3 regions of the Brevibacillus sp. FSL K6-0770 genome follow, and region 2 is predicted to be linked to each of the others. Evidence: riboswitches for the same ligand, from Rfam matches in the RefSeq annotation. Region 2 holds a riboswitch; each other region holds the start of a gene.
What was found. Region 2 has a riboswitch for S-adenosylmethionine ahead of NST23_RS24740 (sugar ABC transporter substrate-binding protein). Riboswitches for the same ligand answer to the same signal wherever they lie in the genome.
Positions count from the first base shown of each region.

Region 1 (7,376 bases), 4.7 Mb from region 2:
CAACAGCTTTTTCGCTGTCTCGACATCGTTGTCGCGGAAGTAGCCCTCCGGTTTAATAATCATCGATTGAGGCAGCATTCCCATCGTCGGCACTTGTCCAACCTGCGTGATGTTGTCCACGATGCTTTGGCGATCAACCGCATAGGCCAACGCTTTGCGGATTTTCGCATTTTTCAGCGGCCCTTTGGTCGTATTGATTTTGTACCAATACATCGTCGCTTTCGGATGAACGACCAGCTTGCCGGCTTCCTTCAAAGACGGGATCGCATCAGTCGGCAAACCGCCAAGCGGTTGACCAGCCCAGTCCAGCTCGTTGTTGTCAAACATGGACAGCGCTGTATTGTCATCCTCGATCATGGCAAATTCGATTCGGTCGAGTTTGACAGCATCTTTATCCCAGTAGTTTTCGTTCTTTTCCAATACAATCTTGCTCTTGTGCTCCCAGCCCGTCATTTTGAACGGACCGTTGCTAACGTGTGTTGCTGCTTCATTCGCCCAGTTCGGATTGGCTTCTGCCACTTTTTTGTCTACAGGATAATAGGTGTAAAAGGCCGTCAATTCCAGGAAAAATGGTGTCGGGTTTTCTAGCGTGACTTCAAGCGTTTTGTCATCAAGAGCTTTTACCCCCAGCTCGGTTGCTTGCGCCTTGCCCGTATGCACCTTTTCCGCATTTTTGATGTAGTATAGCTGGTACGCATATTCGGCACCCAGCTTCGGATTGAGCACACGCTTCCAGGCATACTCGAAGTCGTGCGCTGTCACCGGATCGCCGTTACTCCACTTCGAGTCGCGAATCGTAAACGTGTACACGCGCTTGTCGTCGGATATTTTCACGTCCGACGCAACCGAGTTCATCGGCTTGGCGTCTTTGTCTAATCTGGTCAAGCCGTCAAAAGTAGCACGAACGACCGCGCCTGACGTAGCATCCTTGGCAAGCCCAGGGTCCGCCGTCGAAGGCTCGCTTGTCAGGTTGGCCCTGAACACTTGCGGCTTGCCAGCGCTCGCCGTCTGCTTGGCTTCTCCTGCTTTTTGCTCGGCAGGTGCAGAAGGCGGAGCGGCGGCCTGATTCCCGGAACATCCTGCCAAAATACTTCCAGCCACAAGCGACACGCCGAAAAGTAGTTTGAATGTTTTGTTCATCTGAATTTTCCCCTTTATCAATTTTTTTCTATCGCCACCACAATATACTCGACAAAAATCGTCTTGAGAATGGGGTTCGGTGAGATTTAATTAAATTTTACGAATATTTATACTTTTATAAATGAAAATAAACCCAACCAGCCACACGGGCCAAATTGGGTTTATTTGTTGATTCATCAATTAGCTGTTCCTTAGAATGCAGGAACGATGGAACCTTTGTATTCATCTTCAATGAACTTTTTCACTTCTGGGCTGTTCAGTTCTTTCGCCAGCTTTTGGATCGCTTCGGAATCTTTGTTGTCTGGACGAGCTACCAGGAAGTTCGCATATGGAGACTCTTTGTCTTCAAGGAAGAGAGCGTCTTTTGTCGGCACCAGTTTTGCTTCGAGTGCATAGTTGGTGTTGATCAGCGCCAGGTCAACTTCTTCCAGGACGCGTGGCAGCATAGCAGCTTCTACTTCTTTGAACTTCAGGTTTTTCTTGTTTTCTACAACGTCTTTTACCGTTCCGCTGATGCCAGCGCCTTCTTTGAGCTTGATCACGCCGTTTTTCTCCAACAGAGCGAGCGCGCGTCCGCTATTGGTCGGGTCGTTTGGCAAAGCAATGGTTGCGCCTTCTGCCAGCTCGTCAACGGATTTTACTTTTTTGCTGTAAGCACCGAAAGGCTCGATGTGCACGGCGATTACTGGCTGCAAGTCCATGTTTTGACCTTTATTGAACTCTTCCAGGTAAGGCTTGTGCTGGAAGAAGTTTGCGTCCAGTTGCTTTTCATTCAGCTGTACGTTTGGTTGTACATAATCGGTAAACTCTTTCACTTCCAGGTTAACACCTTGTTCTTTCAGCTTTGGAGCGATGAACTTCAAAATGGCTGCGTGTGGAACCGGAGAAGCGCCTACTTTCAACGTTACTTCTTGCTGTTGTCCGCCTTGTGCGCCGCCTTCAGTTGGAGTTGGAGCTGTTTCCGTTTTGCTTCCGCACGCTGCCAAGGAAAATGCCAATACGGTAGAAAGTACAGATACGACTAATTTTTTCATAAATGATTTCCCCCTATTTTTTGGTCTGTGTTCTGCAAAGCTTATATGGAAAGACCTTACTTGCGGCTGAATCGCATAACCAGGCGATCCCCCAGCGACTGCAAGATCTGGACCAACACGAGCAAAATAATCACTGTAACAATCATGACATCTGTCTGGAAGCGTTGGTAGCCGTAGCGGATTGCCAAATCTCCCAGCCCGCCGCCGCCGATTACGCCGGACATCGCGGTGTAAGAGACGAGGGCAACTGTCGTGATCGTAATCCCGGCCACCAGACCTGGACGCGATTCAGGAAGCAGCACGTTCCAGATGATTTGCCAGTTGGAGGCTCCCATCGACTGCGCGGCTTCGATGACTCCTCGATCCACCTCTCTCAGCGAGGTTTCCACCAGCCGCGCAAAAAACGGGGCTGCACCGATGACGAGCGGCGGAATCGCTCCGAGTACCCCGAGTGAAGTACCCACAATTACTTTTGTCACAGGAATCAGCAAGATCATCAAAATGATAAACGGTACAGAACGCAGTATATTGACAACGAATGAGGCAATTGCATAAAACACCTGGTTTTGCAAAAGCTGTCCGCGAGAAGTCAGGAACAAAATAATCCCCAGCGGCAAACCAATCAGGATGGTAAACAGTGTCGAGAAGCCAAGCATCGTCAGCGTATCTATTGTTCCCTCGGCGATCTCCGACCAATCCACATTTTCCAAAGTCCAGTCCATCTATATCACCTCTACTTCCAAGCCACGCTGACGCAACGTCTCGATGGTTTTTTCGTTTTGACGGACATCGCCTTCCAGCTCGACGACCAGTTGGCCGTACGGCGTATCCTTCATGCGGGAAATCGTTCCTTGCAAGATGCTGAACACCGTGCCTGTTTCTTGCATCGTCTGGAACAAGATCGGCTGGTACGTCTTTTCCCCCAGGAATGTGACGCGGGCAATCGTGCGGTTTCCTGCCGCCTTTTCGTGCGCGACTGCTTCCCGCAGCTCGCTGGAATCAGCCACCTGCTCGACAAATTCCTGTGTCGTCGGATGCTGCGGCTTGAGAAACACATCCAGAACCTCGCCCGACTCGACAATTTTTCCGCCATCGATGACGCCTACGCGGTCGCAGATGGAACGGATCACGTGCATTTCGTGCGTGATCAGCACGATGGTCAATCCCAGTTTGCGGTTGATATCGAGCAAGAGCGCGAGAATCGAGTTCGTCGTCTGCGGATCGAGAGCGGAAGTCGCTTCGTCGCACAGCAACACTTTCGGATCATTGGCCAGCGCTCGGGCGATGCCTACGCGCTGCTTCTGACCGCCGGACAATTGCGACGGGTACTTGTCCCGATGCGCTTCCAGCCCGACCAGTTTGAGCAGCTCGTCCACTCTTTTCTGGATTTCAGCCTTCGAGCGATTGGCGAGCTTGAGCGGGAAAGCGACATTCTCGCCTACGGTCGCGGAAGACAGCAGGTTAAAGTGTTGGAAAATCATCCCGATCTGGCGGCGCTTTTCCTGAAGCTTGCTGTCATCGAGCTTGGTCAAATCCACTCCGTCGACAACGACTTGTCCTGACGTAGGGCGCTCCAACAGGTTGATGCAACGAATCAGGGTACTTTTCCCCGCACCGGAATGCCCGATGATCCCGTAAATTTCCCCTTTATCTATGGAAAGGTCAATCCCGAGCAATGCCGGAATCGTCTTGCCTTGTACTTGATAGCTTTTATGCAGTTGTTGCAATTGAATCAACGCATCCACCTCCCAGCAAAATCTGTCTACATGCCTTGTGAAAAACAGAAAGCCCCTTTTTTCATAAACGAAAAAGGGGCTGCAACGCATGTATACGTTCGCATCCACCCTTCTCATCTATCAAGATCCAACCAATCTTGTAGGAATTGGCACCGCGACGCTCATTTTCGAAAAAATGAACCGGTTGCCGGGCTTCATCGGGCCTGTCCCTCCGCCTCTCTTGATAAGAAAGATTTCCACGTATATTATGTTCGTTTTTCATATTTTCATGATACAAACCGGATTATATCCTTTTTGAAAATATCCCGTCAATAGCAATCCCAGGAAAAACTTTTTTAATCTATCACTCCGTTGCGGATAATGGTTGCCTGAACATGAAAACGAACAGACGCCTGCCGGAAAATTTTTCTCCAGTCGCGGTTCGTCATCTCTTTCAATCCCCTCTGCTGGGCGCGATAGACGATGCCAAATCCCGCCGGATCGACGTCCAGTTGCTGCAATTTTTTGACGACTTTTTGCAGTTCTTTCTCGATTTCCTTTTCCAATGCGTCCTCCATCGTTTTCATCATTTTGCTGTCCTCCAGCTTGATCGGTATCGTCAGTTCAAGGATTCGTGCCTGCAGACGGACGCGCACGTCAAAAACGGGAGGAGATGCTGCCAATGTCTTTTTTCGCAAAGTGCTCATTGTACAATGCCACCCGTATTTGCCCGCCTGAAGGTTTTTTGTCTGATTGCAAATTTGCCTTGTCCCGCATGCCCTTGCTCGTTTCCCCAGTCCCAAGTGCCTTTCGACATGATCGATATTCAGTCTATCCTGATCGATTTCCCTCAGCTTCGGAATAAGCTCGCTGTACACGACTTTGGCATCCGCCATGCGAAAACCATCTATGCAGGAACTCCTGGTCCATCTCCTTCACCCCAATGTGCTTGTGCTGTAGAAAATCATGGATAGTGTGCCCAAATATGCAAAAAAACAGCACGCTACATTCGCGTGCTGTCTGTACTGTCGTCTGTTTTGTTGTCCTCTTGTTGCATCGTTTCAGTCGGCGGCTCAAGCTTTTCCTGAATGAACGACTGAATCTGGTCTACGTCGGGAATGAGCACGGCTCCTGCCTTGTGCGATTCCCGGAACATTCCCATCGGCGGCAGCTGATAGTTGCCCGGTTGCATCGTATCGAGCTTCAAGCCGAGCGCGGACAGCTTCAGCATGTCCATGGAGCTGATGTTCGTCTGGATGTACGGCGCCACTTGTTTGAGGATGGACGGCAACTGGATCAGGGATGTGCCGCTCTTCATCTGGCTCGCTACAGCGGCGAGCAATTTGCGCTGACGCTCGGTGCGCGTATAGTCGGATGTGGCGTCATGGCGGAAACGGACGTACTGCAACGCCTTGTTGCCATCCAACTGCTGCACACCTTTTTTCAGATTGATATCGTAGACGCCTTTATCTGTCGGGTCATGGTAATACATGTTTTTCTCTACGTCGATCTCGACGCCGCCCACCGCGTCGATCAGCGCCTTGAAGCCTTCGAAATCGGTAATGACGTAGCGATCCACAGGAAGTCCGGTAAACTGGCTGACCGTCTTCATCGCCAGCTCAGGCCCGCCGTCTACAATCGCCGAGTTGATACGCGAGCTGCCATTTCCGGGAATGTCCACATACGTATCCCGCAAAATGGAGAACAGATCGTAACGCTTGGATGCCGGGTCGATACTGACCAGCATCATGGAGTCGGAACGGGGAAGCCCGTTATTTTTCATTCCCCTGCGATCCACACCCATCAGCAAGATGTTCACACGCTCTTGACCATCCCACTCGGGTATCTCCGCCGCTTTCGTTGCGGCTCCGCCATCCGGCGGGGCAGGTGTAACAACATTAGGAGCCTGGATATTTTGAGCAAACTCATAAAAGGAGTATCCGTAATAACCCGCTGTCGTGGCAATCACGACAAGCATCAGGAGCAACACTCGTTTCCATATTCGCATAAAGAACTACTCCACCTTTTATTCTCTGTATCTACTTGAACTCATCTCACCACTTGTTTAGTATACTCGAATCTTTACAATGTGGAGCAGCCTTTATTTGGGTAGCTTAACTTTTTATACTTTAACATTTACAAAATTTGCAATATTCTTTATACTACCTTCATACTCGTTTCCAAGGGGTGACTTGTCGTGCTTTCTCCATCCGCGTTTTTTCAGCGTTACCCGCAGGAAGCCCTGTTTTTTCTCGTTGCAAGCTTTATCAATTCTGCTGGCAGCGCTTTCATGTGGCCGTTGACTACTTTGTACGTACATACGATTCTCCATCGCTCCATGACCGAAGCCGGCTTTGTTTTGATGGTCCAGTCTTTGGCGGGCATTGCCGGGCAATTCGTCGGCGGCTCCCTGTTTCACCGCTTGGGCGCCAAGCGTCTCATCGTGGGGGCGCTGCTTTTTCAAGGATTGATTCAACTGTCCATTCCGTTCATCAGCAGCTGGCCTGTCTATCTCGTGCTCATGACCTGTTTGGGCTTTACTTTCAACCTTTCTTTTCCGGCGATCCAGGCATTTATTGGCTTTCGCTGGAAGGAGCAGCGCCGAGAGCTGTTTAACATCGTCTACGTAGGCAACAATCTCGGCATGGCGATCGGCACTTCGCTTGCCGGGGTCATCGCTACCTTTTCCTTTCAGTTGACCTTTTTGTTCAACAGTACGAGCACGCTGTTGTTTGCGCTGTTCTTCTTCCTTTTTATGAAACGCTCTTTTCTAAGAAATTGTTGCTTTTAGAAAAGCCGTGAGTTGCTTGATATTTATAGTACCAAGCGAAGCGTGCATTCACGGTAAATGGAAATCCTATAGACTTCCTGATTTTCATTATAGAGCACACGTTTCCACAACAGCAATAGCAACAAAATTTGCGAAAAGAGCCTTATGAAAAATATTTCGCACCAAGAACTGGTTGGCGACCAGGCGAAAGAAAACCGGCGGCAAGGCGAGGCGAAAAATGCGTTTGCCCTGCTTCTGCGCTACCAGCTTTACTTGTTCATGGCACTGGGAGCTGCCTGTATTTTCTTTTCCAACATGGTCTGGAACACGGGTGTCGCCCCTTACATTACGGCGCAGGGCATGCCGCTGTCGGCCTTCAGTTGGCTGTGGACGATCAACGGCATCATCATTTTTGCGGGTCAGCCCATCACGTCCTGGATCAAGCGCATCCTGCAGCAAAACTTGTCCGCGCAGTTGGTGGCAAGCGCGGTGGCATACGCTCTCGGGTTCGGCTTCATGCTCATGTATCACGGCAGCTACTTTGCTTTTATCGCCGGCATGATCATTACCACTTTTGGCGAAATGCTGATCTCTCCGACCATCCCGACTTTCATTACGGAAAAGACGGGGGAAAACGCTCCCTTTTACCTGGGAGTCGTCGGGGCGATTACCGCTGTGGGGCGCTTGCTCGGCCCGCTGGCGATGGGCTATATGTAC
Region 1 is NZ_JBBOBQ010000001.1:493,561-500,936, reverse strand. It holds gene NST23_RS02715 (peptide ABC transporter substrate-binding protein) at 1-1,140, opposite strand, end outside; gene NST23_RS02710 (MetQ/NlpA family ABC transporter substrate-binding protein) at 1,332-2,174, opposite strand; gene NST23_RS02705 (methionine ABC transporter permease) at 2,231-2,896, opposite strand; gene NST23_RS02700 (methionine ABC transporter ATP-binding protein) at 2,897-3,910, opposite strand; SAM riboswitch class I at 4,021-4,140, opposite strand; gene NST23_RS02695 (Ger(x)C family spore germination C-terminal domain-containing protein) at 4,246-4,596, opposite strand; gene NST23_RS02690 (LCP family protein) at 4,893-5,897, opposite strand; gene NST23_RS02685 (MFS transporter) at 6,087-6,680, shown strand; gene NST23_RS02680 (MFS transporter) at 6,825-7,376, shown strand, end outside.
Region 1: it holds a riboswitch for S-adenosylmethionine, as region 2 does, so the genes downstream of both, NST23_RS02700 (methionine ABC transporter ATP-binding protein) here and NST23_RS24740 (sugar ABC transporter substrate-binding protein) in region 2, are expected to answer to the same signal.

Region 2 (7,376 bases):
GGGCCGCGGTCGTATGGCAGCGGAACGACGATGATTTCTTCCGTGAAATCTTTGACCATCTCCGTAATTTGCGCGATCGCCGCCTGGTTGGTGCGGAAGCCTAGCCCGATGGCGAGCGTTTTTTCGTCCAGCCAGACGAGGTCGCCACCATCGGAGCGGGCATCGCCTGTCAACTGTCCGAGAATCGGAATGTTGTTTGCTTGCAGGAAATCTTTGTATACTTCTGCTTCACCCTGGCGCAGCTCTTTGCCGGATTTGAGGATGATCGCCCCTTGGGACGTGAACTTCACCGGATCATGGGCGTAGATGGAATCGAGTCCGGTTTTGTCTGATTGCGGGAGATGCAGGACGTTTTCCACATGCTCTTGCAAAATGGCTTCGAACTTCTCGTACTCGTGCAAAGCTTTGTCCCAATCAGGACGGTCTGTATAGTTAAAGGTTTTCCACGATTCTTCGAGGTGGGCCTGGCTGATAAAAGCTTCACGGGGATGCTTGATGATGACTGTCTTCATCTTTTTGACCATGGATTGGCTGCCTTGGAACATAGTTGCCTCCCTTTATTCCGTATTATGGAATATTGTTCATATTTCGAAAAATCACTCTAAGTGTACACATTCTGATTTTGCACTGTCAATCGCTATTCCGCGCCAGATGTGGGGATTTGTGTAAAATTTTTTACGATTCACAAAATTGTAGCGAGTAGTTTAAGATATGAGATAGACGAGAACATAGAAAAAGGGGAAATGACAGTGATTCAATCGTTTGATCGGGCGATGGCGATTGCGACGGCACTTGCGTCGGACGAGCATAGAAAGTGGTGGACCATCAACGATTTGGCGAAAGAATGCCAGCTTCCGGTGAGTACGACTTATCGCCTCCTGTACACTTTGATGAATCACGATTTGGTGGAGCACGATGCGGCGACGAAGCAGTACACGTTGGGAATCAGGTGGATGGAGTTTGGACTTCGCGTCCTGGATCGGATCGATTATCGCAAAGTGATCAAACCGATGATTGAGGAGCTGGCCAGAGAAGTCGAGGAAAGCGTTTATTTCAGCCAGCCGAGCGGTTTGGAGTCGATCGTGGTCGATCGAGTGGACAGCCAGCACAATATTCGCATCTACGATCAGCTTGGCTTGCGCATCCCGATGCACATCGGTGCAGCGAACAAGGTCGTTTTGGCGCACATGCCAGAGGAGGAAGCGAGGCAGACCGTGCTTCAACTCGTCGGCGAGGAGGAGACGCCTGCATTTATGGAGAAGCTGGCCCAGATTCGCAAGGCTGGTTACGCGGTGAGTTTTGCGGAACGGACAGAGAATACAGCTTCTGTTGCCTCTCCGATTTTTGATTATACGCAAAAAGTAATCGGTGCTCTCAGCATCGGAATCGTCACCTTTGATTTGAAAGAAGAACGGTTGAACTATTTGATCGAGCGCGTGCAGGATGCTGCCCACAAAACATCGCAGCGGCTGGGGAGCATATAATTTTTTGGTCCATATAATGGAAAATTTTCTGCGATATGAAAATAGCAACGTCTTTTTCAAGGCCGTCAGCTCGGGAAAGCGGGAAACGGCCTTTCTTGATCGGCGAACTTGTATAATTGCTTCCAAAACTTTACATAGTAAAACGAAGAAAGGCATAGAGCAGGAGGCACAAGTGGGTGGAGCTGTTCAGTGAAAGCTTGATCGTGATCGGGCGGGTTTGCTCGATTTTGCCGCTATTGTTGGTTGTGACGCTATTCATGGGAAAACGCTCGATTGGCGAGCTGCCTGTTTTTGATTTTATGGTGATCATCACGTTAGGCTCGGTGGCAGGGGCCGATATCGCCGAACCGAACGTCCACCATATCCCCATAGCTGTCGCGATTGTGACATTGGGCGTGCTGCAACGAATCGTGTCGCAATGGTCGGTCGTTTCCAGGCGCTTTGGCAAAATGGTCACGTTTGAGCCGACGGTTGTTTATTACAACGGCGAGTTTCTCGTCGATCAGCTGAAAAAAATCCGCTATTCCCTCGACAACGTGCTGCAAATGCTGCGGGAAAAAGATATTTTCGATCTCGCCGAGATTGATATGGCGATTATCGAGGCCAACGGGCGTTTGACGGTCTTGAAAAAATCGGCACAGCAGACCGTGACGAGACAAGATTTGCAAATCAAGACGGCTTCGACAGGCATTTCTTTGCCTGTGATTATCGAGGGGAAAATATGCGCAGAAGTGTTGACCTATCGCGAGCGGGATGAAAACTGGCTTTTGCAGGAGCTACATAAAAGCGGCGTCGCGGTTGAGCAAGTATTTTTAGCCACGTTGAATCGGCAAAACGATTTGCTGTTTTTTGAAAAACATCCGAAGAACGAGCAACAAGTGCCGCCCGTTCATCATTAGAAAAAGGGAACAGAGCAATCAAATATGCGGAAGGATCGTCACGGAGCGCTTGACAGAACGGTTTGGTCAGGCGGTCTTTTCTATGTAACATTTCCTTTTGCCTGCGACTATTTGGCTGAGCAAGAAAAAAGCCGGAAGAGGCCGCTGGTGTTTTCTTACGGCCGAAGATACTCGCTTGCAAATCCTTTAATCAAAAATATTTTATCGATTTAAAATTATTTGATAAAATAAACGCGTATGTCATCCAAGCCGAGGAGGAATGGCTGTGCTGGTTTTGAAATCAATGGAGCAATGTACGGTGGCAGAGACTGTTTTAGCTTACAACAGAGGGTTTTCCGGGTACTTTTTCGATCAATCGAAGACGGCGGACACGCTCATCTGGAAAATGGGTAAGGAAGAGTTGTCGCCAACGCATTCGCTGGTTGCCTTTGTAAACGGCGAGCCTGCCGGAATTGTACTGAATGGAATTTGGGAGCGGGACGGGCAAAAAGTTGGGTGGAATGGCGGGACAGGGGTAGCGCTGGAGCATAGGCGGTGCGGAGTCGGCCAAGCCTTGATGGAAGCGACTTTGCAAATATATCGGGAGCAGGGTGTACAGCTTGCGGCGCTGGTCGCCATTCGGGAGAACGACAGGGCGATAGCCTTGTACGAGAAAATAGGCTTCGCCGTCTGTGACCAGTCGATTTTTCTGGAACAAAAAGCTCATGACCACAAGCGCTCACATCCAACTTCGCTGAAAAACGTCGAGGCGTCTTCCACAGAAGAAGGCGTGCTTTCCGCTTTGCAAAAGGAAGCAAGCCCGTCCTACGAATTGCTTGAAGGCATGCCGGATGACGTGTATTCATTGGACTTTTGGACCAAACCGCTTTGGGATATTCAGTGGAGAACGATTGAGAACAAGCAAGCGGTACTCGTCCGCGATGAGAACAAACAAGTAATCGGCTATGCCTTGTACAGACGGATTTTTGAAAACGGAAAACAAACGACAGCCTTGCTGTTTCAGTGTGAGGCAAGGCCGGAACGGGCCGACCGTGAGGCGATTGTCAGAAGTGCTCTTGCCCATGTGTTTTCGCCATGGGACAAGGAGCTGTATCGCCTCACGGTCAATTTGCCAGTTTCCAACGAAATGGCCATCCGTATTTTGCAAAGGGCAGGTTTTGACGTGATGGCCAAGCAAGTATTCATGACCAGGTCGCTCGTTTAAGCCCAGATCACTCGACTGACGGCTAGGGTTGCGCGTGATACGGAAACGTGATCGTGAATTTGGTTCCGACTTTTGGCTTGCTGGACACGCTTACCGACCCGCCGAACGCGTGGATGACGTGATAGGAGTACGTAAGCCCGAGACCGGTTCCGCTTGTTTTCGTCGAGAAATAAATGGACCCGAGGCGTTTGATCTGGCCTTCGTCCATCCCGATGCCGTTGTCTTTGATGATCAGCATGGCGTTGCTTTTCTCAATGAACAGCGAGAGGGACACTTTGCCGTTGACCGTCTGCTCACAAGCTTCGATCGCATTTTTGATGAAGTTGACCAAGACTTGTTTGAACTCGTCGGGATTGGCCAGAATCGTGACAGGCTTTTCATAAGCTTGCAGCTCCAGCTCGACATTGTGCATATTGGCAAAAGGCAGCATGACTTCCCGCACGACGTAAAGCTGGTCGCATACGTTGATTAGCTCGGTGCGCTCCTTGAGCGGCTTGGACAAAGCGAGATACTCGGTCAGGATCGCTTCCGTCCGCTGGATTTCGTCCATGCTGATGCGGATGTACTGATCGGTTTTCGTAATATTTTCAGGATTTTCCTGGATCAGGCGCAAAAATCCTTTGACCGCTGTGAGCGGATTTCTCACCTCGTGAGCAAGCGATGCGGCGACATGGCTCATCGTTTCGATTTTTTCATTTTGGGCGTGTCGAATAAACAGTTCTTTGTCGGATACGCACTTGCTAAATAGCGACAACAAAAGCCAAATTCCGACAAAGTTTTGAACGGGGATCACGAACAAGTAGTAGGCAGGATGATGGGATACATAGGTGGGAAAGTATAGATAGGTCAACCCCAAAGCTACCAGGGAAAAGAGCGCGCCCGTCAAAAAAATATACAGTGTTTTCCGATAACTGGCTTTGTAACGCCGATACATCAGGAGGGAGATGGCAAAGGTGACAACCAGGGCAAGCAGCGCGAGCCAGATGCCTTCACCACCCAAATAATAGCGGTATAGCGCGGACTCGATCAGTAAGACCAGCGCGATCCGCACTCCCCCATAGACTAGGGCAAAAAATACGATGATGTGCCTGATATCGAAAATCACGCCTTCCGAGACGCTGGTCGCGAAGGTCATGGCCAGAAACATGCAAATCGAGCTGGTCACAAGAATGAAAGCGCGGCTGTAATTGCGCATTCGGTCGCGGTAATAAATATTGAACAGGACAAATGGCGTCAGAGCAAAAAACATCTGCAAAATTACTTCTTTTAGTAGAATCATCGGACATCCCCATCGCAAATTTGCATGGCTGCTTCAATCTACGATATTTCGACAAGAGCCTACACGATTCCTCCAAAATTTGGACGCAGCGGCGGAATAAATTTAAAGGAGAAAAGTTTTAAAAACCTAGTTGACAGATGGGTAAAACACGGATTATAGTCTCTATATACTAATACAAAGGTTTCGAAAATAATAACTACTCTTATCCAGAGAAGGCTGAGGGAATGGCCCTATGACGCCCGGCAACCTAGCTGGCAAGATCAATGTCTTGCGAGCCAAGGTGCTAACTCCAACAGGTAGCGATACCTGACAGATAAGAGGCGCGAATCTTGTCGATCAAGCCTCTTTCATCTGTTGAAAGAGGCTTTTCCTTTTGGAAAGGGAAGGTCGTCGCCTCCTCAGCTTGCAGCACAACAAGGAACAAAGAAAAAGGGGGATTTTTCGATGAAAAAGAAACTGGGCCTTATCACATCACTCGTACTGGCAGTATCGGTGGCCTTGACCGCGTGCGGCGGCGGAGCCGATACGAAAAACACGGCGGCAAACGGCGCTTCCGGCGAAAAAGCGAAGCGGATTGCCCTGATCATGCGCCAAAATGTAGGAACGTTTTCGGCTCAATACATTAACGGTGTGAAGCAGGAAGTCGAGAAAAACGGCGGAGAGCTGACAGTATTCAACGCAGATACGGATTTGTCGAAAATGGCGTCGAATCTTGACGCTGCGGTCAACCAAAACTTTGACGGCATCCTGATTGACCACGGTACAGCGGAAGCGTTGCAACAAGGTACGCAAAAAGCTGTCGACAAAAAAATCCCGGTCGTTCTGTTCGACACAGACATCAAGCTGCCTGGCGTGCCGATTGTCGAGCAAGACGACAACAAGCTGGCAGAGCTGAGCCTGGAAAAGCTGGCGGCAGATTCCGGCGGCAAAGGCAACATCGTGAAAATTTGGGTGGCAGGCTTTGCTCCGATGGAAAAACGTCAGGTGACTTATGAAGCGTTCCTGAAAAAATATCCGGATATCAAGGAAGTCGCCGCTTTCGGTTCCGCGACAAACAACACAGCGCTGGATACCCAAGCACAGATGGAAGCCATCCTGAAAAAATATCCGAACAAAGGCGACATCACGGCTGTATGGGCATCTTGGGATGAATTTGCCAAAGGGGCAACCCGTGCGATCTTGCAAGCAGGCCGCACAGAAATCAAAGTATACGGCATCGACCTGAGTGATGAAGACCTGCAACTGATCCAGGAAGCAAATTCGCCATGGGCAGCGACTGCAGCCGTAGATCCATCGAACATCGGACGCACTCACGCAGCGGCTATTTTCCAAAAAATCAAAGGCGAGCAAGTGCCAGACAGCGTGAAGCTGAATCCGGTGTTGGTGAAACAAGAAGATTTGCCTAAGGACAAAAAAGTGACAATGGGCGACTTGTCCCAGTACGTGAAAGAGTGGGGCAAGTAAGCATATAAAGCTGGTTGATTTGGCTATTCCCGTTGATCAGTCAACGGGAATCTTGCTTATTTAAGGGGGTGCGAAAAGTGTCCAGCTTGCAGATGAAAGGGATTGTGAAGCAGTTCTCCGGCGTTCCTGCGCTGCGTTCGGTCGATTTTGAGGTCAAGGCTGGCGAGGTTCATGCGCTTTTAGGGGCGAATGGAGCGGGGAAAAGTACCTTGATGAAAATTTTGACGGGCGCGTATCAGTCTGACGGGGGGAGCATCACGATTGACGGCAAAGAGGTGTCGATCCAATCGCCCCAGGATGCGAAAGCTTTAGGCATCCAGTGCGTGTACCAGGAAGTGGATACGGCGCTGATCCCGTACTTGAGCGTGACGGAAAACATTTTGCTCGATCAGATTGTCTCGGCAGGCCGCAAAGGATTCATGAACTGGCCGAGCTTGCACAAGGAAGCGGAAAGCATTTTGCAGAGCTTCGGCTTTTCCATCCCTGTGCGCATGCTCGTCGAGGAATGTACGCTGTCCGAAAAGCAACTGATCCTGATTGCCCGCGCGACCGTGCAAAAAGCGAAGTACGTCATTTTTGACGAACCGACAGCTCCGTTGAGCACGAAGGAGAGCGAGCGGCTGTTTCTCATCATTGACCAGTTGAAAAAAGCGGGTGTCGGGATCATCTACATTTCCCATCGCCTGCCGGAAATTTTTGAGATATGCGACCGAATCACGATCATGCGGGACGGTCAACTGATCGTGACGAGCGAGACGTCCCACACGACGATGGATGAGGTCATCGGCAACATGCTGGGCAAAAGCTTCGAGGAAGAGTTCCCGAAAGTCGAAGTGCCTGTAGGCGGGGTGCTTCTGGAAGCTGCGGGAGTGGCTGGCGGCAAGGTTCGCCGCGCCGATTTGAGCGTTCGCGAAGGCGAGATTGTCGGGATTGTCGGGCTGGTTGGAGCCGGGAAGACGGAACTGGCGAGACTTTTGTTCGGAGCGGATACCGCCGAGGCGGGACAAGTCAGGCTGAGCGGCAAAGAGGTGCGGCTGCGGTCGCCG
Region 2 is NZ_JBBOBQ010000001.1:5,204,578-5,211,953, reverse strand. It holds gene NST23_RS24765 (dimethylarginine dimethylaminohydrolase family protein) at 1-545, opposite strand, end outside; gene NST23_RS24760 (IclR family transcriptional regulator) at 750-1,484, shown strand; gene NST23_RS24755 (DUF421 domain-containing protein) at 1,661-2,383, shown strand; gene NST23_RS24750 (GNAT family N-acetyltransferase) at 2,649-3,587, shown strand; gene NST23_RS24745 (ATP-binding protein) at 3,610-4,866, opposite strand; SAM riboswitch class I at 5,066-5,186, shown strand; gene NST23_RS24740 (sugar ABC transporter substrate-binding protein) at 5,311-6,330, shown strand; gene NST23_RS24735 (sugar ABC transporter ATP-binding protein) at 6,408-7,376, shown strand, end outside.

Region 3 (7,376 bases), 1.0 Mb from region 2:
TCCCAGCTTTCCATTTTTTCGGCTGAAACAACAGCTCGACAATGACGATGATCAAGACGACCAAACCGCCGCCCATCAAGGTCGAAGCCGCCGCATAAGCGAATTTCAGATCTTCAAACGCCTTGTTAATAAAGACGGGCAAGGTCATAAAATCAGGCGGGAACAAAATCGAAGTCGCCGCCAAATCAAACACACTGCTGCCAAAAGCGGACAAACCTGCTGCGACGAGCGCCCCGCGGATCAACGGCAGCAAAATCCACCTCACGCGCTGGACGAAGCTTGCTCCCTGCATTTGCGCAGCTGCCAGCAGCTGCCCCGGCACTTTTGCCATCGCGCCGACAATGACCCGCGTAATGATCGGGATGGCACCTGCCACACTTGCCAGCGCGAGAATCCACGGCGTTCCGTACAGCAACAAGCCGATCGGTTCGAGCCAACGCTGATTCCAGACAAAAATATAGCCAATGCCGAGAACAACGCCAGGTACAGCCAGCGAGACCAGCGAGATAACGTCGACAGCCCTGCGGTATTTGAACGGCGAATACGTCAGCACGTAGGCGACGAAAAATCCGACGATCAGTCCGATAATGCCTGCGGTAGCGGCGATGCCAAGCGAATGCAGCAAGCCGTCCAGCAAGGCTTCTCCATCGGCAAACAGCTCTTCGTAATGACGCAGAGTCAATCCTTGCAAGCCCTGATCCATGCTCGATGTATCCGAGATGGACATGAGCAGGTTCGCCCCGAACGGAATGCCGATGACGACCAGCAAAAAGCTGATGCAGCCGATATTCAGCCACAGGCTGCCCCGCTTTGTTGTCTTGCGCTCCTGTCTGGTCGCCCGGGAGGACAGTACATCAAACCGCGCCTTGCGCATCACATAAAACTGAATGCTCATCGCAGTGACAATCAGCAGCACGAGGTAAAACGACAGCACTCCCGCCATGTCAAAGCGGATGGGCGACGTGTACAGAGCCGAATAAATCGAATACGGCAGCGTCGGAAAACGGAAGACAGCAGCAATTGAAGCTGGCAAGCCGAAGTCGCCGATCGTATCCATGAACACGAGCAGCGCCCCGGAACAAATCGCAGGCAGCAATAGCGGCAGCTCCACCGTGCGCCAGACCGTCCAGAGCGAGCCGCCGCACAATCTGGCTGCCTCTCCCAATCGGTCCACCTTCCATTCCAGCGCACTCGCAATCGCCAAGTAAGCGAGCGGGAATTTGCTGAGCGACATCACCACAACCAGACCTTCTGGCGAAAAGACGAGACTTGTGATCCAGGTCCAGCCCAGCCAGGCGTTCGCCAGACCATCTGCCGCAGCAAACATCACCCAGCCTTGCGCCAAAATGAACGATGGCGTAATCAGCAACACCCAGACCGCCAGATCGAGCAGCCTTGCCGTTTGAAACGACCAGCGCGAACGGACGATAGCCAGTGCGCAGCCGAGCGCTGTCGCAAATACCGTCGTTCCTACGCCAAGGTATAAGGAATTTTTCAAGGAAGCCAGCCAGAGCGGCCGAGTGAACACGTCCAGCAGCAGCGATAAATCCCCGATGTTCCACTGCCCGAAAAACACACCGGGCAACAACACTTGAATGATGACAGCAGCAAGCGGCAATAAAATCAGGAAAAAGAGAATGGCCAGCACGAGCCAGCCCATTCGGTTTCCATATGTCCCTAGCAATCTCATCGCTTTACTTTACCGCTTTGTCGGCAAACCATTGCTTGATTTCCGCTTCATGCTCGGAAGCCCACTCTGGATCGGCGACGACCAGCTTGGCATTGGCAGCCCGGTCTTTTTTGGCAACGGCTCCTTTTGCGGACGGCTCGAAGTAGCTTTCTTCTCCCTGATCGATCAATTGCTGCTGGACCTTCGGATCGAGAATGAAGTCGATAAACGCTTTCGCTGCTTCCACGTTTTTCGTATCCTTCTGAATCCCGGCTACGCGCACAGATGCAGGCGCTCCTTCTTCTGGCCAGATGATTTCAACAGGCTCTTTTTTGTTTTTCAGCGTGTAGGCATTGCTTTCTTGCAGGGCTGCCAGTTTGATCTCGCCCCCTGTCAAAGCTTTTGCCACATTCGGATTTTTCGGGTAGACGCGAGCGCCGTTTTGCAGCAGCAGATCGAAGTAAGCTTTGCCTTTGTCCATGCCCTCCTGCTGGAAAAACCAGGCGACAAACGGATAGGCCGGAGCAGCTACCGCCGGGTCCGCCATGCCGACCATATTTTGAAACTCCGGCTTGACCAGATCGTTCCACGATTTCGGAGCTTTGTCTGCCGGGAGTTGTTTCGTATTGGCAATGATGACACCCGCTGCATGCGCACCTGTCGGGTAGTACGTTTTGTTCGCTGGAACGAGCTTCGCCGCAAAGTCTGTCAAGCCCGCAGCGTTATTCGGCGTCCAGCCTTCGAGCAGTTGTCCGTCTTTGCCCAGCTTGTGAATCGACGGCATCGCGTCCATCCAGACGACATCCCAGTGCGGATTGCCTTTTTCCGCTTCGATCCGCGACATGATTTCTGCTCCGTTGCCAGAGACGAGTTTGACTTTGTAGCCTGTCTCTTTTTCAAACATCGGGCCGATGATCTCATCGAAGTCATTGAGATAGACGACGAGCGGCTCTCCCTTCGACTTGTCTTCTTTTGTTGGCGCGCTCCCGGTTGTTGTGGATGCTGCCGGCTGATTGCCCGCTTTGTCTGTACCTGATGCTGCCGGAGTGGTGGAGCCTTGTCCACATCCTGCAAAAAGCAAAGACGTTGAGACGAGCAGCGTCAATACGGACCATTTTGGCTTGCGATTTTTCTTGTTCATTCCGTTTCCCTCCCATTTCTTTTCCTACCGACAACTTTACGCGATTAGTGTGAGCGGAAAGTAAATGAGATGCTAAGCTTGTGTTAAATAACGTCTATGTTTATTGATGGAACGATAGAGAGTATCTATACTGGTGGCGGAGGGATCGACTCGATGAATATTCAGCAATTGCGCGTATTTGCCGTTTCCGCTCAATGCAAGTCGCTGACCGAAGCCGCCGAAGCTTTGCATATCAAGCAGCCAACCGTCAGCTTTCACCTGAAAAAACTGGAGAGCGACCTCGGCGTGGAGCTGTATTACAAGCAGCCGCGGCACTTTCGCCTGACGGAAGCAGGAGCGGCGCTCTTGCCTTATGCCCGCAGAGTGTCCACTTTGCTCACAGAGGCCGGACAAGTCATGGAGGAGTTTCGCCACGGCGGCAGAGGAACGCTGAAAATCGGGGCGAGCTATACGCCTGCCACCTACTATCTTCCCCCTTATCTGGCTTCATTTCAGGCGGAGCATCCGCACGTCCTGCCGATTTTGACCGTAAAAAAAGCGCGGCCGCTCATGGAGCTGCTGCGCGATTTTGAGATCGATTTGGCGATTGTCTCGTTGTCCATGCAGCCCCAGGACGGTCTGCATGTCATTCCGCTGCTTGCCGACGAGCTGCGCCTCGTTCTCGCTCCGCAAAATCCGCTTGCCCAAAAAAACGTGATCGAGCTGACTGATTTGCAATCCGAGCCGTTTCTCATTCACGAAGCAGGCTCCACCTCACGCGAGCTTGCTGAACTTTGGGCCCAGGAAAACCAGCTGCGCTGGCAAGTGCGCATGGAGCTGGGGGCGATCGAGACGATCAAGGAAGCGACCAAACACAACATGGGCGTCAGTGTCCTGCCGTATCGCAGCGTCGTGCGCGAAAGCGAGACTGGTGAACTGATCGTTCGCGAACTGCCCGGCTACGTCAATCGCCGGCACATTTGCCTCGTCTATCGCCAGGACGACATCATGCCTTATCCGGTCCAGAGCTTCATCCGGTTTTTGCAGCATCAACGCCCGCACGCAAAAAGCCCCTCTCCGCTGTAAAAGGGAAAGGGGCGATTATGTAAATCAAATAGCTATTCTACGCGATGCGAACAACACGAGCCTTTTCTGCTTGCGGCAAGAAAGACAAGTCTACGTGTCCGCGTGCTTCATCCAGTCCGATGTCCTCTGCCAAAAGCAGCGCTTCTTCCTGGAAAGTCGGCGTACAGCTTCCTTCGTTCAGCTCACAGAGACGCTTCAAACGCTTCAAGCGATCCGCGCATTTCTCTGCACGCATGCATTCATTGGTCAGCTCACATACATTTACATGGCGCGCATCTGCGATCATGCTGATATCATCTACGTGCACAATCAGCCGCTTGCCTTCTTCTGTGACGAATCCGATCGAGCAAAAATGCGCACCTGACATTTCCAAACGAGTGAGAACCGCATTGGCAAAAATCTCTCCCGTGCGCAGTCGAACCTGAGCTGCTTCAATGGCTCCACCGATCTTCCGCTCGTTGGCGATCACCGTATACATGTCCGTGTAACCGTTAATCTGATAGCGCATAGTACCCTCCCGCTCTTGCTGAGATCAATTATCATTACCATCCTATAATGAAAATCATTATCTGTCAACGGTGAGAATGATTTTTATTCGCCTTGCCTGTCTTGGTTTCCAAAAACGCATGGCCCTTACATTTTACCCAGAAAATCTCCTGCTATCCCCTGATTTCCAAACAAAAACCGCACTTTCTCATGCAGGAAAGTGCGGTCCGTTCTCATCCTATTTGGTATTGGCAAACAGTCCTAATTTCTCAATGCGCTGTACCGCTTCGGCCAGACGTTCTTCACTCGACAACAGCGCGGCGCGAACGTATCCTTCCCCGGTAGGGCCGAAGCCGTCACCGGGAGCAACGACGACATGCGCTTTTTCCAAGAGCAAATCGGAAAACTCGATGGAAGTGAATCCGGCTGGAACCGGGAGCCAGGCAAAAAACGAGCCTTGGGACGGCGGCGCTTGCCAGCCGATGCGGTGCAGATTGGAGAACAAGGCGTTGCGTCTGCTTTCGTAGACAGCCACCAAATCCCGAACGCATTGCTGCGATTCGGTCATCGCGGTTACCGCTGCCATTTGCACAGCACCGAACAGGCTGACGAAATAATGATCCTGAATCAGATTGATCAGTCTCACCAGCTCGCGGTTGCCGACCATCGCACCTACGCGCCAGCCAGCCATGTTGTACGTTTTGGACAAAGTGTAAAACTCGACACCGACCTCTTTTGCCCCTGGCACCTGCATGAAGCTGACCGGCTTTTTGCCGTCGTAGCTGATCGCGCCGTAGGCAAAGTCGTGGCAGACGACGATCTCATGCTTGCGGGCAAATTGAATCGTTTCCTCGTAAAATTCAAACGGCGCATTCACCGCTGTCGGGTTATTCGGATAGTTCAAAAACATCAGCTTGGCCCGATCCAAATCGGCTTGCGGAATTTTGCTGTAGTCCGGCAAAAACTGATTTTCTGCTGTCAGCGGCATCATCGACATCCGACCATTGACGACCGCCACACCCGACCAGTAATCCGGATAGCCCGGGTCCGGTACGAGCGCGACGTCGCCTGCGTTCATCAGCACCTGGCAAATTTCCACCAGTCCTGTTTTGCTGCCGAACAAAACCGCTACTTCTTCTTCCGGATCAAGGTCTACGTCAAATTGTTGTTTATACCAGTGCGCAACAGCCTGCTTCAGTTCCAGTCGGCCGGAAAAAGGCGGGTACTTGTGGTGAAGCGGGTTGGCTGTATGTGCTTGCAGCGCTTCTACGATGTGGGGAGGAGTCGGCAAGTCCGGGTTTCCCTGCCCCAGGTTGATCACATCGTGCCCGTTGGCGATGACTTTATTTACTTTCGCTACCAGCGTCGCGAAAAATTGGGTTGGCAGTCGGTCAATCATGTCGGAAGGTTGGATACGCATTTCTCTTCAGTTCCTTTCTTTTCGCCCATACAGCAAAAACCCCTTTTTTCCGTACAGAAAAAGGGGGAGATCAGCTTGGTCACGTCCTTATCTGTCAGGAATACTCCTGCTGGAATTGGCACAGCATCTGCATCGCTACACGCGCAGATCCGCTGCCGGGCTTCATAGGGCCAGTCCCTCCGCCTCTCTTCATAAGTAAATCACACGGAATATACTGTTTTTAATCTTCTTCATACTACATTGCCTGCTCTCGACGTGTCAAGATGCTTCCCCGCAGGCGCTCGCCTTTTTTCGCTACATCTTTTCTGCGGTTGGCACAGCCACCTTTTGACGGCGATTCAAAAACGTTGTGTGGAAGGCGAAAAACGCCACGGACAAGAGCGCAAGCCCTGCCATGATGTACAAAAGCCCTTGCGCCTGAAAGTGCTGGAAAATGATCGCGCCGAGCAACGGTCCGAGCATCCGCCCTGCCGAGCCTGTTCCCGCGATCAGCCCTTGAATAAAGCCTTCCCGTCCTGCTGGCGTAATTTGTGCGGCTACGGCAGGAACGGCTGGCCAGACGAGCATTTCGCCCAACGTCATGATAAACATTGCGGCGACGAAGCCCGCATAGGAGGTCGACTGCGACAAAATCAGCATCGACAAGGCAAAGACGTAGGAGCCGAGCAGCATTTGCGCTTTCAGCGTGCGAGCAAAGCGGCGAATGACCCAGGCGATCAGCGGTTGACCAAACAGGATCAAGCCGCCATTCAGCGTCCACAGCAAGCTGTACTGGCGCAAGGAGATGCCCAAAGATTGCATGTAAGTCGACAACACCGTCGTCCATTGCACGTACACAATCCAGCTGATCAGCAAGCCGCTGCACAAAAACAGCAAGGCTCCCCAAACCACTTTTCGCGTTGGCTGAAGCTCTCCTGCGCCATGTGCGCCAAGCTGTCCGTCAGCATCGGTCTTGCTCGTGTCCGACTCGCCCGCTGGCGAAGCAGGCAGTGGCCGATTCTCCGCCGCTTTCAGATGGCGCGGCAAAAAGATCACGAAGATGGCGAGAACGATCATTTGCGTGAGTGCGTTCCCGAAAAAGGTCCAGGAAAACGATACGCTCGCCAAAAGTCCGCCCAGCGCCGAGCCTGCCGCCACTCCCGCATTCAACGCGACGTAAATCATGTTGATTCCTTTGCGCCCGCCTTCCGGCCACAAAACGACCGCCAGCGCGTTCATGACAGGAGACAGCGTTCCGTAGAACAGCCCGTTTAACAGCAGCAGGATCGTATACACGGTAAAATCGTGCGTAAGTCCAAGACCGATTGTAATCAAAATAATGCCGACAGAGCCGATTATGATCGTCCGCATTCTTCCCCAGCGGTCAAACAGCATGCCACCCGTGATGCTTCCGATCAAAAACGCGCCCTGGTTCAATAACAGCAAAAAACCCGCTACAGGCAGCGGCTTCCCCAAGTAATCGTGAATGTAAATCGTGACGAGCGGCCATATACATGCCATACCCGTAGAAAAAATGATGGCAGCAACCGCCAGAAGACGAATGCTGCTCGGATAGGATTCCCATTTCTGTCTCATAATCTAGTTCTCTCCCCGAC
Region 3 is NZ_JBBOBQ010000001.1:4,170,536-4,177,911, forward strand. It holds gene NST23_RS19900 (ABC transporter permease) at 1-1,690, opposite strand, end outside; gene NST23_RS19905 (extracellular solute-binding protein) at 1,695-2,810, opposite strand; gene NST23_RS19910 (LysR family transcriptional regulator) at 2,964-3,875, shown strand; gene NST23_RS19915 (hypothetical protein) at 3,913-4,383, opposite strand; gene NST23_RS19920 (pyridoxal phosphate-dependent aminotransferase) at 4,600-5,781, opposite strand; SAM riboswitch class I at 5,866-5,979, opposite strand; gene NST23_RS19925 (MFS transporter) at 6,076-7,356, opposite strand; gene moaC (cyclic pyranopterin monophosphate synthase MoaC) at 7,360-7,376, opposite strand, start outside.
Region 3: it holds a riboswitch for S-adenosylmethionine, as region 2 does, so the genes downstream of both, NST23_RS19920 (pyridoxal phosphate-dependent aminotransferase) here and NST23_RS24740 (sugar ABC transporter substrate-binding protein) in region 2, are expected to answer to the same signal.